Regions from separate parts of the Psychrilyobacter atlanticus DSM 19335 genome, predicted to be linked through region 1. Evidence: riboswitches for the same ligand, from Rfam matches in the RefSeq annotation. Region 1 holds a riboswitch; each other region holds the start of a gene.
The links. Region 1 has a riboswitch for cyclic di-GMP ahead of K337_RS0105925 (HD domain-containing phosphohydrolase). Riboswitches for the same ligand answer to the same signal wherever they lie in the genome.

Region 1 (5,743 bases):
CTGCAACAGGTAGAACAATTGATAAAAAAAGAGAAATTAGGAGTTTATATCAAAAATAAATATCCCAAAGCTCATAGAATAGATACAGATAAACAACTATATGAATATACTATGGAGATAAAAAATAATTTTTTAAGAAAAAGTCAGCCTCTGTCAAAGGTAGTTTACGATGGAAAGATAATTTTAGAAAATCAAGCTTTGGGTCTTCACTCATATATTCCCAGGAAACAGGGTAAAAAAACAAAGGTAAAAAATGAAATAAAGATAGCTTCTAAGTTTAAAAAAATGCCGTTAAAGTTTTTGGAGCATATAGTGGTACATGAATTAGCTCATTTAAAGGAAAAAAATCATGATAAGGCTTTTTATAGATTGTGTCAATCTATGGAAGATAATTGTGGTGAGGTAGAATTAGATTTGAGAATTTATCTTACTTATGTAGATATATATAAGGAAGAACTTTATTAAAAAAAAGACAGCCACTAGTTACTTGTAACTAGTGGCTGTCTTTTTTTATTCTTGATTAACTATTTAAAATTTAAACGTTATGATGATGTTTTTTATAATCTGGATGATGTTTATATCCACCTTCCCAAAATTCTGCATTTTTTACTCCCATTTTTATAGAATCATATTGAGGATCTAAACCTTGAGATTTTTGTTCTTCATAGTCTTTTAGACTCTGGAGTGCCGGCTTTCTTAAAAGAATAATAGCAATAATATTTAACCACGCCATAAGCCCTACTCCTACATCTCCTAGACCCCAAGCCAATGATGCTGTTCTAACTGCACCATAGTAAATAGCAGCGAGTAGTGCAAATCTCATTAAATTGACAACCAGTTTATGGTGATGTCCTCCTTTAAATAAATAAACAATACAGGTTTCTGCATAGTAGTAATAAGCCATTAAGGTCGTGAATGCAAATAAAAATAATGCAATAGCAACAAATTTACTACCAAAACCTGGCATAAAAGAATCCACTGCCATCTGTGTATAAGCTGGACCATACTCAACACCTGGAATATTTTCAACGATGAAACCACCGACGTTGTCACGGACATTATATGCACCTGTTAACAGAATCATAAATCCTGTTGCACTGCAGACAAACAATGTATCTATATAAACTGAAAATGCTTGAACTAACCCTTGCTTAGCAGGATGAGAAACCTCAGCCGCACCGGCTGCCATAGGACCAGTACCTTGACCAGCTTCGTTAGAATAAATACCACGTTTTACACCCCATGAGATTGCCATTCCTAAAATTCCACCAAAAGCTGCATTTACTCCAAATGCACTCTTGATAATCAACATGAAAACAGCCGGAAGCTGTGCAATATTAACAACAATAATGATAAGGGCAACAAGAATATAAGCTCCTGCCATAAATGGCACAAGAATTTCAGCTGCTTTACCCATACGATGGACTCCACCAAAGATAATAGTACCTAAAAGAATAACGATTATAGCACCTGTTATATAAGGGCTGAGACCGAAAGCAGTATTTACACTACTAGCTATACTGTTTGCTTGAACCCCTGGCAATAAAAATCCCATTGCAACTACCGAAGAAACGGCAAATAGCACAGCATACCATTTTATACCGAGACCTTTTTCTATATAGTACGAAGGTCCACCACGATATTGATTGTCAATTTCAACCTTGTAAATTTGAGCTAACGCTGATTCCACAAAAGCAGAACCTGCACCTAAAAATGCTATTACCCACATCCAAAATAACGCTCCGGGACCACCGAGAGCAATGGCTGTTGCAACACCTGCGATATTACCAGTTCCTACTCTACCAGAAACAGCTAGTGCAAATGCTTGGAAAGAAGAAACACCCTGTTCAGATTCTTGACCACCAAAAAGTAGTCTTATCATTTCTTTCAGATGGCGTATCTGCATAAATCGCGTTGCAAACGAGAAGTAAAGTCCTGTTGCAAGAAGTAAATACACCAGTACTGGACTCCAAATTATCGAGTTGAGAAAATCAACAGCTTGACCCATAAATAACCTCCTTAAATAAAAAAATAATACTATGGCATTGTTTAATTTAATTAGAATATATTTTGATTACAATTCTATATTCTTTTTTTATGATGAAATTCCTTTTTTTTTGGTATAAAAAATTAAAAATCACACTAGAGCTTATATTTTTAGGGGCTAACTAAAAAAACAGGATGAATTATCCTGCTTTAAATATTATTGTTTTTTATTAATTGTTGAATTATATAATTTTTTAATATATCTACTGGGTATATAATTCATTAACTTATTTATTTTATCAACGAGAAAAATTAACTATTTAAAATATTGGGTATATATTCCACAATTTTTTATAACTTTTAGAATAAAAATTTCGTAATTTTATTTTTTCTCTATTTCCCCCTTTTAATATAATATGCTTTATTAAAATATCAATATAAGTTTGCGTATGATAGATATAATCAATTTTCTCGTTAGAACTTAAAGGTGGTTCTATATTAGGTATGTTAATAAATAAAACTCCTTGGATATTTTTCTTCAGGACCATTTTAAGACCTTTTTTATTTGAAATCTCCATAGCTTTATAAAAATTATCATAAATATTTTTAGTCGAAACCATAATATGCCTCCATTTTAGGATTTTATTTCTATTTTAATAAAGATATTATATTACTCCACTTATTCCCCTAGCATAACGAGCATTTTTTTTCTTACACAATGGACAAATCTTCTTATATGGAACTCCAAGAGAATCTACTGCTGTTTCAAATTTTTTTTTGCATTTTAAACATTTTATTATTTTAGTATTTTTATTATTCATATGTCCCCCTATTCACTTATAATTCTTAGAATTTTTAATAGTTCCTTAAATTTAATAGTTCTTTATACTATAGGTAGTGTTATTTTCCTTTTATTTTTACAAATATAAAGGAAAATACTTAACTTACTCGTATAAAATTATGATAAAAATATAATTATAAAGGAGGTAACGTATGAAACCTATATTATCAATTGAGTTTTGTACATCATGAGGGTATGCAGAGAAAGCAGTGGATGCTATTGGAGCCTTGGTAGGGTTCTATAAAAATTATTTCTTAGAGTTTAAACTTATCCCTTCGTCTGGAGGTGTATTTGAAGTTAGATTTGAAGACAAACTTTTGTTTTCTAAAAAAAAAGCGGGAAGATTTCCAGAGTTAGATGAGTTAATTGAACTTGTAAAAAACGAAATATAGAAATAATTAAAAAAAAACTTAATCATAATAAAATTTTAAGAAAATTAAAGTTAAAAAAACAGAGGGAAGTATCTCTGTTTTTTTATTATCTATATTTTATTGTTAGATTTATTTTTTATACTCCTATCCTTGATTTTTATTATAAATATATATATAATATATTTAATTTGATTTTAAGATTATTAAAATCAAAGTTTAAAGAGATTAAAAAATAATTCTGAAAAAGGCAAAGCAGAAGAAATTCTGTGACGCAAAACTAAAGGGTCTAAGTCTATATTATTTAGAGATGACAGCCAGTTGCCAAAACTTTTTTAGAGGTGTGCTATTTGTGTGATACAAAGTAGCCTCTTTTTTATTTTGCCTAATTTAAATATTATTCTGTATGAGCTTTAAGATTAACTTGATAAAGAAGAATTGTTAGACACTACTGAAAGCATTTGGAGGTTTATATGTATAAAATTTTATGGCCGATTTTTTTCTTTTTGTATATTTCATCCTTTGGGATGGATACACTAAAAATTGAATTAACTAAAGAGGAAAAGGAATGGGTTAAGCTGAATCAACGTAAAAATATAACTATTTATATGGATGAAAATAGGGGAATATTAAATTATCATTCAAATGGACGAAGGAGGGGAGTTTTCCCTAAAATCATTAAATTTCTGGAAAGAAACACAGGACTAAAATTTCAGGTGATTAATGAAGATACTGACAAATTTGAAAGATCTGTGGATTCGGGTTTTCCTGATATCGTAATGGGGGTAGAGGACTACAAAAGAAACAATAAAAAATATATTTATATAAAAAAATCACTGAACTTAGATGGAGTGATGATAACCAGAAATGATTATCCATCCATTGATTTTAAGACAGATATCTCCAATAAAATAATTGTTTGTATGGAAGGTGATCTGATAAAAGATAAAATTTTGAAAAAGTATGGAAATTCAGTAAAACTTATCCTTAAACCAACGAGAAAGGGAGCTATGGATTCTCTTTTATTAGGAGAGGCAGATATCTATATTGAAGATTATGAGGATGGATTAAAATATCTGATTGAAAATCCGGAAACAAAAGCTAGAATAAACTATCTTTCAAATGACCTTGAAACTGACTATTATATAGGGGGAAAATCAGAATATAAACAATTATTAAATCTGGTTGAAAGATTATTAAATCGTGCTGATATAACAATGAAGTTTTTTTATGATGAATCTGTGGAATACACAAAAAATAAGGTGAAGATTTCAAATGAAATAAAAAAATATATGGAAGAAAAAAAGGTTATAAAAGTTTTTATCCCAAAAGTAGATGATATTCCACAGCTTTATCACAGAGATAAATTTGGGAATAAAGCTGGATTTTTGGTGAATTATTTCAATGAAATAGAAAAAATAATGGGATTGAAAATAGTTTTAGAAGAAAACGATTCACCTTCTTCTTTTGATATTAATCCCTTTATATTATCGGTGAATGGAAAAGAATTAAACAATAAAGAGCACCTTTCCACAGAACCCTATGTAGAAGCTCAATTCTCAATCTTCAACAGGGCAGACGAGGGATATATTCCATATTCTGATGATCTAGAAATCTATAAGATAGCCGTGGTAGGAGGATCTCTTATTGAAAAATATCTTTTGAGTAAAGGGTTAAAGGATAACTTAGTAACCTTCAAAACAATTGAAGAAACTATGACTGCTGTGAGTGAAGGTGATGCAGATATTCTTATAGGGAGAATACAGTATATTGACAAACTCTTAAAAAAGTATCGTATAGAAAACATAAAAATAGCAGGAATTATGCCTGATAAGATAGACTTGAGGTTTGGTGTCCCTAAAAAAGACGAAATACTTTATTTTCTGATAAATGGTTTCAACAATGATTTTTCCTATGGGATAAAAATGAATAAAGATGAATTTTTTTCAAAAAATACGGAAATAGCAAAGGACTATAAATTTTCTATTATTATATTACTGATTTCAATTCTTGGGTTTTTAGGAGTATACATTCATTTAAAAAGATTTAAAAAAGTATACAATAAATTAAAAAATATAACGATAGGTCTAGTGGAGACTCTGGAGAGTGCAAATACTTATAATGATGAAGATACCGGTGCACACATAAAGCGGCTAAATCAATATTCAGAATTATTGGCTGAAGAACTTAAATTATCAAATTCTTTTGTAAATGAAATAGGACTATACGCTTCCCTTCATGATATAGGTAAAATAGGGATTTCAGATGCCATCCTAAAAAAACCAGGGAAACTGACAGAGGAAGAGTTTGAGATCATGAGAAGCCACATAGAAATTGGTTACAACCTTATAAAGGATTTAGATGTAAGTCCAGTGGCATCAAATATAGTCAGGTATCATCATGAAAAATGGAATGGGAAAGGTTATGGAAAGGGACTCAAAGGAGAAGAGATTCCTGTAGAAGCAAGAATAGTGGCATTGGCAGATGTGTATGATGCTTTACGGCAGGAACGAGTTTATAAAAAAGCCTTTACCCATGAAAAATCTAT
Region 2 (5,743 bases), on a different contig from region 1:
CTAAAAGAACTATAGAATAAGATAATAGGTTTGATTCTGAAAAAACAGATCCAGCAGCAAATTTATCACTTTTAACTAACGTGTTTCCAAGAATAATTCCAAGTATAATTGCAAAACTGGCTCCTCCTAATTTAGGAAATATACCACCTAAAACTGTTCCAATATATGCAATAACAGAACAAACAATAAATCCCGGTATAATTTTTTTAATATTCATAATCTTTCACTCCTTTTATTAATATAGCTTTATTTTAAGCTGATTTTAATGATAAGTAAAATACTAATAATTGATCTTTATCATAGGTTATAACCTATGATTGTAAAAAAAATAAACATAATTAGGATAAAAGTACAGACGCTTCGTAAGTTCTCATAGTGATTATTTGACTAACAAAATCACAAAGGTATCTTCTCCTATGAGACTAAAAGAGGTAGTGTTTATTTTAAATCTGGAAGAGATTGGAAGAAGGTAGCCACCGGATCTATTGTCTACGGCTATATAATTTATGAATTATTCTAAGAAAAATAAAAATTGAGGTGATTATAATGGAATATATAGCAAATTTAAGAGTGGATCTAAAAGAAATAAAAATAATCAGGGCATTGATAGAGGTTGAGATAAATAATTAGTTTTTAAAACAATTATTAAAGAAAATACAACTTGGAGAGATCAATATTTTAGAAGACTCATTAGAAATTTGATATTTTGATAAAAAAAGGAAGTAGTAACCTTTTTAGTTAATACTTCCTTTTTATTTCTTTAATTATCAGAAAAATGATTTTGTAACATTTTATTCTGTTGTGTTTATTTATATTATTGAAGTTATTTTAAACTTTTGTAATACTTCAAAAGTAATTTAATAATAACCACTTTTTACCCATTTTTTATTTTCATCATTAGCATTATAGAATGATAATAATTCTCTGTGAGCATTAATGTAGGCCTCTTTTTTAGAATTAGCTATACATAAAGAGCTCACATAAGGTGCTGCTTGTTCACTACCCTGATAGTGATGAGAACATGAATGATGATATCTTCCATATTCATCTTTTTCAATTTTCACCCCTATTCTTTGAGTATCAATATATACAATAAACTCTTCAATAAATTTATAACTTTGTACAGTTTCTTTGTCACTAAATATTTCTAAAAATTCTTTCATTACTTCCCCCTTTCCTTATTTTTTAATAAATCCATTTTTTTCCAATAATTCATAAAGATTTTTATGCGTCATATGATTAATATTTCCTAATAGACATTCTTTTTCTATAAATTCTTTGACTTCAGAACAATAAAAAAACTCCCAATCACTTTTAGACATTTTTATATCTCCTTTTATATATATTTTTGCAATAATAAGAGTTTAGCTTAAGTTTTAGTTTATTCAAAATTTAGTTTTTTTTAATTTTTATAAGGTGTAATTAAAAGAGAGTTTCGGAGCTTCTAAGGAGCATTTATTAATTCAATAATTCATGCTAACTTTGAGGTAGAACAGCCAATTAAAGTAATTAAATATCCTAATTACTTTCAATTTGAAAATCTGGGGACCTTGATAATTTCCAAGGGAGACTTTTTCGAAGGAGAACATTCTGATCTAAGAAATCATATTATTCAAGAAATTTTTAGATACTTAAATTTATGCGAAAGAGATGGCAACGTGATTCCTAAGATCTTAAAAACTGTAAAAGATTATTCATATAAGCATCCAGACATTAAGGAAGATAAAGATCCATTAAGGATAATACTTGAAAATTTAAATTACTATAAGTTAAAAGGTTATATATATTCGACTAAAAAAGAATGTGGAGATAGTTTCTCTGAAAAAATATAGATATTATAGAGCGGTGGGAATCAATTTTATTTGACGAGGAGTTGGTCGGTTATTACTTTGCAGAGATCATTGATTTTCAGAGGATACCTCATATTTTTAGAGATTATTTTGATTATGAGACCTATGAAATATTAGAGAGTCTATCTTATTTCATAGAGATAGCCCCATAGGGGGCTATTTTTTAGTTTTTATTATTCCCCTTGCTCTGTATTTTTCAAGCTCAGGAAGTATATATTTTTCAAATAATTCAGGTACATAAAGTTTTAAAAAATTTACTCTACCTAAAACTTGATCCATAGTTGCTTCAAATTTTTTCCAAGTGTGCCCATCAGAAGTCAAGTTTTGCATAAACCCTTGGTATCTATCACAGACATTAGCATATTTTGCTTCACTTGTTTCGCAATCTTCAAATTCTAACCATAGATCTAAAAATTCTTTTCTTTGATCTTCCGGTAAAATAGAAAATAATTGTTTTGCTGCTTGAGTTTCTTCTTTTCTCTTATCTGGTCTTTCTACACCATAAACAGGAGTATCTCCAGCATATATTTCTATTAAATCATGGATTAATATCATTTTTAGTGATTTTTCTAAATCTACTTTTTCTATAAAATATTCTTTCAATGTTAGAGCTACCATAGCCATATGCCAACTATGCTCTGCATCATTCTCTCTTCTTTTATTAAGAGCTAGAGATTCTCTAAAAATATCTTTTACCTTGTCAATTTCATGTAAAAAATCCATTTGCTGTTTTATTCGCTTCATTTATATTCCTCCTATATCTTTATTTTTCTTATTGTACCACATATAGTCTACATATTTTCATTAAGTAGTATCAATTGACTATCCCCCTCTAAAGCGGTAGCGTTCGAAGAGGATACTCATATGGGGGATTAAGCTCGTTCGCTCTCCCTCGGAGTATGGCAGAGATAAATAGTCTCAGACCCCTCTTTAAAAGAAAATCTTAAATTGTAATGAAATTTTAATATTATAATGAAATATTCAACATTAAAATGAATTAATTTGGAGTTTAATCTCAAACTTGATACAATTAGTTCAGTATATTTTAAATTAAAAACTAAATAATTATGAAAAAGGCAAAACAGAAGAAATTCTGTGACGCAAAACTAGAGGGTCTACGTTTATATTAGATATGACAGCCAGTTACCAAAACTTTTTTCGAGAGTCACTATCTGTAGAATGCAGTGTAGTCTCTTTTTTATTTGATTTTTATTTGATATAAAATTATTTTAATAAATTAAGGAGGTTTTATGAAAAAATTTATATGGATATTTTTATTCGTTTTTTCCATCTCAGCTTTTGGTAAAAAGTTAATTACTGTTCCGCTGACTTCAGAAGAAAAAGAATGGATTAAATCTATAAAAAAAGATAAGATTAAAATCTATTTGGACAGCGATTTGGGAATATTGAATTATTCAGTTAAGGGAAAATACGATGGTATTTATCTTGAACTCATTAAAATTTTAGAAAATAGTACAGGAATGGAGTTTGAAATAATAAAAAAAGATGAAAACGAGTTTGAAGCGGAAATAAATTCAGGAACCCTTGATATAGTAATGGGAGTAGAGGATTATAAAAGGAACCGCGGTGATTATTATTATTTAGAAAAACCGATTACATTAAATGGAGTTTTTCTGACCAGAAAAGATTACCCCATTACTGACTCCAATACAGATTTATCTGGAAAAATTGTAGTTTATTTACATAATGACCAGATTGTAAATAAAGTTATAAACAAATATGGGAACAGGGTAGTGGTTGTTCAAAAACCTAATTTTAAGGAAGCGGTCCAGAGTCTTCTTTCTAGAGAAGCAGATATATATGTTGATGACCTTGAAGATACTTTAAAATACCTTCTAAAAAATAATGTTCCTGAGATTAAAATCAACTATTCATCTTCCTCCTTGGAAACAGACTATTATATCGGTGGTCTTTATAAGTATAAACCTTTGATAGATATAATAGGCAGGATATCTGATACCTTTGATTTGACCAATAAAGCTGTCTATAAAGAAGTCTTAGATTATACAAAGGATCATCTTGAAATATCCAAAGAGATAGAAAATTACCTGAAAAAAAATAAAACTTTAAAAGTCCTTCTTCCAAAAAATATAAATGCTTATCCAATATATTACAGAGATAGTTCGGGAAAACATAACGGATTTCTTTTGAACTATTTTTATGAGATTGAACAAATTTTTGGGATTAAAATGTTATTTGAAGAATCTGATTCCATGGAAGGATTTCATATCAACCCATACGTTGCAGCCATAAATGGGAAAGATATAAATAATAATAATGATTTTCTTACCACAGATCCTTATCTACACTTTCAATTTCATATTTTCAACAGGGAAGAACGCGGCTATATATCCAACCTTGAATCTTTAAAAAAATACAAGATAGCAGCGAGGAAAGGAAGTTTAGAAGAAACTTATCTTCTAAAGAAAGGATTAGAAAAAAATCTTGTTTTATTTGATACAGATAGAGATGTTATAGAGTCTTTAGACCAGGGAGCTGTCGATGTTATAATAGGCAGAGTACGAAAAGTTCATTATTTACTGAAAAAATATAATATACAGAGTATAAAAACTACTGGAATTATTTCAGACAAAATAAGCCTTAAATTTGGTATCCCTAAAGACAATGAAGTTCTTTATTTTTTAATAAATTCATATACAAAGGATTTTTTCTCCAGTATAGAATCCAGAAAAAATAATTTTTTAGAAAGAAAAATTAAAGTTATAAAAGATTTTAAAATTTCAATAATTATAACTTTAATTTCAGCATTAGGATTTTTGGCAGTGTATATTCATTTAAAAAAATTTAAGGCACTCTATTCAAAATTAACCAATATAACTCTGGGAATGGTAGAAGCACTGGAAAACGCCAACACATATAATGACGAAGATACCGGAGATCATGTAAAGAGGATAAGCAGGTATTCTGAATTTATAGCATATGAAATGAAACTATCTAATAAATTTATAAAGGAGATAGGTCTTTATGCCTCCCTGCATGATATAGGTAAGATAGGTATATCCGATGCCATTCTAAAGAAACCTGGAAAATTAACAGAAGAAGAATTTGAAACTATGAAAACACATGCAGAGATAGGGTATAATATGATAAAGGATTTAGAGGTAAGTGAAGTGGCTCTAAATATTATAAGGTACCACCATGAAAAATGGGATGGGAACGGCTATGGAAAGGGACTCAAGGGAACCGAAATTCCTCTTGAAGCCAGAATAGTAGCTCTGGCAGATGTCTACGATGCATTGAGGCAGAAAAGAGTATATAAGAAATCATTTACCCATGAAAAATCAGTAGAAATAATAAGTTCTGAAAGTGGAAAACATTTTGATCCCTATATAGTCAGAATTTTTCTAAGAAATCATAATCACTTTAAAGATATTTTCGACAATGAAAAGTAGTTAAAATTATTTTATAAAGGAAGAGACCTCTTAAAATTTTTAAGAGGCTCTTTTTAGTTATTCAATATTTTTTTAATCTACAGATTCTACGAAGTCTTTAATTTCACTTGTAGATATCTTTTCTAATGTATCTTCAAGGATTTTCATCAATAAATTATCTTCTATTTCATATTAATTTATCATCTTTCTAAGTTTTAAAACAGTGACCTAGTAATTCATTTTTTTCTATACTTTTAATGGCTTTTATTATAGAAGTGTAATTTATAAAAATAAAATTATGGAAAAAAATAAAAATTACCCTTAGTTTTTCATTATTCATGACCTTTTAATTTGTTTTTAGTTCTAATTTGATTTCTTATGCAGTTAAATGAAACGTGTTTGTTTTGAAATTCAAAAATGGATTAATTTTTTTTAATTTTTTCTGAAAGTAAATCGTGTTATAATAACATCCGTTATGAA
Region 3 (5,743 bases), on a different contig from region 1:
CATCATTAAATGTATTGGCATTTTCCAAAGTCTCAACCAGACCAATAGTTAATTTTTTTAATTTCAAAGAAGTGTTTTTAAACTTTCTTAAATGATTATAAACAAAACTTAGCAGAAAAATCGAAATTACTGAGATAATTATGGAAAGTTTATAATCTTTTGCTATTTCTATTTTCTTTATAAAAAATTTATTTTTTTCCTCTTTTATCCTATAAGAAAATTCATTGTTTAATGAATTTATTAAAAAATAAAGGACTTTATCTTTTTTAGGTATTCCAAAACTTAATTCTAACTTATCCTGAATGGTTCCTGCAACTTGAAGATTCTTTGCACTATATAGTTTTGAAAAATAATCTATTTGCTGTAATTCTCCTATTAAAATATCCGCTTTTTTAGAACTTACCGCTGCCAATACCTGTTCTATATTTTTAAATCTTATTAAGTTCCCCCCTAACCCTTTATACAAAAGATATTTTTCGATAAAAGAATCTTTTACTACAGCAATTCGATATTTTTTTAGGTTATCAAAATATGGAACGTAGCCTTCATCACTACTGCTAAAGATCAATAACGGCATCTGGGTGTAGGGTTCGGTTATAAGTATCTCTTCATTTTCAGGTATCAATTCTTCCCCATTGACACTCAATATAAATGGGTCTATGTCAAAATCAGAATCTGTATCTTCTCTTTCAAATTCTATTTTTAACCCTAATATTTTATCAATTTCATAGAAATAGTTATTTAAAAATCCTTCAGGAACTTTGTTTCCATTAATATAATAAAGCTGTGGAAACTCTTCAAAGGAAGGGAGTAATACTTTTATTTTTTTTCTCTTCTTAATATATTTTTCTATTTCAGCAGATATTTCCAGCTTATTTTTTGTATAACTCAACGTTTCCTCGTGAAAAAACTTCATCGTTAAGTCTTTATTATTAAAAATTCTCTCTACTATATCTAGCAGCGGCTGAAACTCTGCCTTTCCTCCAGTATAATAACCTGTTTTAATAATTTTTGAAAAATAATTTAATTTTACATTATTATTTGGATTTTTGACTAAATATTTTAAAGCCTCCTGATAATCTTCGATATAGATATCTGCTTCCTTAGACAGGATCGCTTCTACAGCTTCTTTTTGATTTGGTTTAGATATCAGTGTAATTAGATTCCCGTATTTTTTTATAATTTTATTTTTTATCTGATCTCCCTCTTCATAGACAATTTTTTTCCCAAAATTATCTTCTTTAAAATCGATGGAAGGATAATCTTTCCTGGTAATTGCAACTCCATCTAGCTCAATAGGCATATCTATATATTTGTACTCTTTATTATTTCTTTTATAATCTTCTACCCCCATTACTATATCAGGAATTCCTAAATCTACAGAACACTCAAATACTTCAGTATCTTCATTGATTATTTGAAAACTCAATCCTGTATTTTCTTCCAATAATTTAATTATATTAGGAAAAAAACCCTTTCTTTTCCCCTCTGAATCATAATTTAATATCCCCCTGTCTTTATCCAAATAAATCGTTATAGTTTTATTTTTATGTGCTGAAATCCATTCTTTTTCATCTTTGTTAAATTGAAGGTTTAAACCCTCTATCCCATAGATAGAAACATTCAATAAAATAAAAATTGAAAATAATAACTTATACATAACTCCTCCATCTTTTTCATATATTTATTTTTTCTTCATTGCTAACGCTTTCAGCAGCTTAAATTTTGTAAAGTTGAAAGTGTTTTATTTTTCATTAAAATTAAGTAAATAAAAAAGAGGCTACATTGTAATCATACAAATAGCATCTCTCTAAAAAAGTTGTGGCAACTGGCTGTCATATCTTAATAGACTTAGACCCTTTAGTTTTGCGTCACAAAATTTCTCCTGTTTTGCCTTTTTCAGAATTATTCTTTTAGTTATATTCTTTTATTCTTAAACAAAATATTATAACTTTATCTTCATAATAACAAAATAAAATAAAAACTTCAAATTATCCTATAAAAAGTAAGATAATGATAGGCTTTTTAAAAAACTAACTAGAATTAAGAAAATAAGAGAGATAATCAATTAAGATTATCTCTCTTGTTTCCTTAACAAATTTATATTTCAATTAAATACTTTTCTAATACCTTTTAGTCATTTAAAAATAATTGGATCTCCTCTGCTTTTTTTACAACTTTTTCATAACCTTCATTATAACTCTTATTTAATTTTTCAAAATCTCTGGTTAATATGGAAATATTACTATCGGGTCTTATTAGATATGCAATTCCTTTTTCTTCTAATTTTTCCAACTCTTCCAGAGTTTTATTATATTTTTCATGCCTCTTCTTTAAAATTTCAATCAAATTAGGATACTCTTTATAAACTACAGATGAAGCATTGAGATACCATGGTGATCTTTCAACATATCCTTTTGGACGAGTTAAAACAATCAATAATTTTTTATTCCCATCCAGTAGAGCTTTCTTATACGGAATTGGATCGGACACTCCTCCATCAATATAGTAGTTGTCCCTGATTTTTACAAAATCTGTTAATCCAGGATAGGCACAGGATGCTTTTAAAGTTTTTTCGAAACAATTTATTTTATTTTTTTCAAAATAGTGAGGCCGGCCAGTCTCAACATTTGTTGCTACAGATAAAAATCTTTTAGTACTCTTATTGAAAGCACAGTAATCAAAAGGGTTTTTAAATTTATTCATCATAATAAAAACAAAATCTGAATGCAGGATACTCTCATTGGTAAAGATCCTTTTCATATCAAAAAAATCATCGCTAAGCATGCATTCTATCAGCACTTCTTTGTTCCAACACCTTTGATTAGTTATATATGAGGCCCCTGTATAAGCTCCCATAGAAACACCTATAACATAGGGTAGATGAATATCTTTTTCTAAAAAAGCATCTAAAACACCTGATCTAAAAATTCCTCTCATACCTCCACCCTCGAGGATTAAAGCACTATTTCCCATATTTATCCCTCCATAAATAACAACTATTAAATATAATATATAATTATTTTTTGATTTCTTTTTATAAATCTATTTTTAAGTCTCTAGTATAACCAAAACTACCAAGACAAATCAAATTATATTTTATAATTATTTCTTCTTCTAAAGAATTCTTTCCTAATATTAGAAGACCTATCATATTTTTATTTTTATAACCTAAGAATATCATCTAAACTTTTTTGTGTATAGTGGTTTCCGTTTAGTTATATAGTTTCATTTAGGAAAGTATTGATTCTTTATTCTCTCTGTAATATAATTAATATAAAGAAAGAAACTGGAGGAGATAAACATGGATAAAATATATTCAAAAGGATGTAGAATAGAGGAAACACTTAAAATTTTAGGAAATAAATGGACATTTCTAATAATTAAAAACCTTATGGGAGATAAGCTGAGATTTAACGAGTTGTTACATCTTTTAAACGGCATAAGTCCAAAAACATTAACTGAAAGGTTAAGAAGTTTAGAAAAAGAAGGAATAATTACAAGGAAGATATACCCTGAAATTCCTCCTAAAGTAGAATATAAACTGACACCTAAAGGTGATGACTTAAAAATTATTCTAGATACTTTAAATCAGTGGGGAAAAAAATATATTTAGATCTATTATTTTAATTAAATCATTATTGATGGCTTAAACAGACATTTAAAATTATATTTAGCTGAAAATATCTAGGAGGAATTTTTATGATTATAAATTGGAAACCAAATAAATTAATTAAAATACCGCTTCATATTCAAATTTTAAATTATTTTAAAAAGATGATAACAACTGGACAATGGGTTAATGGAGAAAGGCTTCCTTCCCAGAGAGAGTTAGCTACAATATTCAATGTTAATCGAAGTACTATTTCAACAGTGATAGAAGAATTAAAATTTAAAGGATATATAGCAACAAATGGAAAAGCAGGAACTTTTATCTCTGCCAATAACCTCAAAAATTTATTATATAACAATAAATATATGATTGATAATATGTTAAAAACAGGAATTTTAAAAAGAAATAACGAAATCTATAGGGAGATAGAAAATTTAGGTTCTAAAAATATGATCAATTTAGGACAAGGTGCCCTGGATAAAACACTCTATCCTAAAAAAAAGATGAAAAATTTACTATCTGAAGTCATGAATGAAATGGATGAATTACCTTATGGTAATAAAGAGGGAGAACCTGAACTTATATTTCAGATAGAAAAAATCATGAAAAATCTATCGGTTGATATGGATAAAAATAAAATATTAATTGTCTCTGGAGCAACTCAAGGTTTATTCATTGTGGTCTTCGGTCTTCTTTCAAGGGGAAGTATAATAAAAACAAAATTACCATCCTATGTTAAATCTCTAGAAGTATTCAATGCTGCAGGACTAAAAATCGATAAATTAAGTAAAAAAATAAATAATCCAAGTGTTATCTATACAATCCCTACTTTTCATAATCCAACTGGAAAAGTAATGAATTCAGTAGAGAGGGAAATTTTTATAAATAAATATGCCAGCCAAAATCCAATTATTGAGGACGATGTTTTCAGGGATCTTTGGTATGAAGAGGAACCTCCTCAACCTTTAAAATCTTATCAGGGAGAAAATATAATCTATATCAATAGTTTTTCTAAAACAATCTCTCCAGGGTTAGGAGTAGGGTGGATTTGTGCCGACAGTTATATAATCGATAAACTCAGCGAGATAAAACATCAAATTGATTCAGGCACCTCAATTATCAATCAAAAATTAGCGGCAAAATGGTTGGAATCAAATGAATACAATAACAACATTAAACATCTCAGAAAAAATTTGAAAATCCGCCGTGATCTGGTTGAATCCATATTAAATAGAGATTTTTCTGAAATATTTAGCTGGAAAAAACCAAGTGGTGGTTATTTTTTCTGGCTTAAATCAAAAGATAGAATTAAGGGATTGAAAATCTTTAAACATGCCTTAAAGAATGGATTAATTATCTATCCTGGAGATATGTATGGGGATAATAATTCCTATAAAATAAGAATTGCCTTTTCCAAAGAAGCTGAAGAAAACATTGAAAAAGGAATGCAGATACTACTGAAAACCATGAATGAATTAAAATATGGTTTGTAAAAAAATTTAAATTAGAAGAGTTTCATCTTGAACTTCTACAGTTTTCTGGTGAAACTTTTTTTAATTCTATTTATTTTTATAGCCTAAAGTTTAAAATTATGGTATAGTACGCCTAAATATATAGTTTAGGGGGAGTAAGATATGAATATAGGATATCTATTGATGATATCATCAATGATTATATGGGGAAGTGTTGGAATATTTGTACGATATATTGATCAACCTCCAGAGGTTATCGTTTTTTTTAGAGTATTTATAGCATTTGTAGTCTTGGGAGGTTTAAAATTTACAAAAAAGAAAGATAATAGTGATAAGAAATTATCCTTGAAAGAATATTTAATCCTTTCTATGAGTGGATTATTTATTGCTCTCAACTGGTTTTTCTTTTTTCGGGCAATCAAAGTTACAACTATAGCTTCCGCAACAATGAGTTACTATGTAGCTCCCGTTATCGTAACTGTGCTTTCTGTTTTCCTATTGAAGGAAAGTATCAATAAAAAAACTTTAATTGCTGTTGGATTAAGTTTTTCAGGAATAATTTTAATGACCTTGATGGGTTCTCAAAAAGGCAGTAATTTTAACATAGTAGGTGTTGGATATGGATTGATCGCAGCATTTTTTTATGCTTTAGTTACAA

Region 2: linked by a shared signal. The riboswitch ahead of K337_RS0114170 (HD domain-containing phosphohydrolase) and the one ahead of K337_RS0105925 (HD domain-containing phosphohydrolase) in region 1 are both predicted to bind cyclic di-GMP.
Region 3: linked by a shared signal. The riboswitch ahead of K337_RS0116925 (HD domain-containing phosphohydrolase) and the one ahead of K337_RS0105925 (HD domain-containing phosphohydrolase) in region 1 are both predicted to bind cyclic di-GMP.

What each region holds. Positions count from the first base shown of each region.
Region 1 covers NZ_KE384547.1:1,155,549-1,161,291, forward strand. Annotated here, with positions in the region: gene K337_RS0105900 (YgjP-like metallopeptidase domain-containing protein) at 1-465, shown strand, start outside; gene K337_RS17775 (alanine/glycine:cation symporter family protein) at 536-2,008, opposite strand; gene K337_RS19760 (hypothetical protein) at 2,652-2,807, opposite strand; partial or broken gene K337_RS17780 (SelT/SelW/SelH family protein) at 3,034-3,219, shown strand; cyclic di-GMP riboswitch class I at 3,435-3,524, shown strand; gene K337_RS0105925 (HD domain-containing phosphohydrolase) at 3,669-5,743, shown strand, end outside.
Region 2 covers NZ_KE384548.1:491,311-497,053, forward strand. Annotated here, with positions in the region: gene K337_RS0114140 (YeiH family protein) at 1-217, opposite strand, end outside; gene K337_RS0114150 (hypothetical protein) at 858-1,163, opposite strand; gene K337_RS19970 (hypothetical protein) at 1,179-1,322, opposite strand; gene K337_RS0114160 (ATP-binding protein) at 1,509-1,832, shown strand; gene K337_RS0114165 (HD domain-containing protein) at 2,007-2,594, opposite strand; cyclic di-GMP riboswitch class I at 2,916-3,001, shown strand; gene K337_RS0114170 (HD domain-containing phosphohydrolase) at 3,101-5,284, shown strand.
Region 3 covers NZ_KE384548.1:1,054,238-1,059,980, forward strand. Annotated here, with positions in the region: gene K337_RS0116925 (HD domain-containing phosphohydrolase) at 1-1,660, opposite strand, end outside; cyclic di-GMP riboswitch class I at 1,821-1,905, opposite strand; gene K337_RS0116930 (patatin-like phospholipase family protein) at 2,134-2,976, opposite strand; gene K337_RS20080 (hypothetical protein) at 3,038-3,184, opposite strand; gene K337_RS0116940 (winged helix-turn-helix transcriptional regulator) at 3,305-3,616, shown strand; gene K337_RS0116945 (aminotransferase-like domain-containing protein) at 3,703-5,106, shown strand; gene K337_RS0116950 (DMT family transporter) at 5,248-5,743, shown strand, end outside.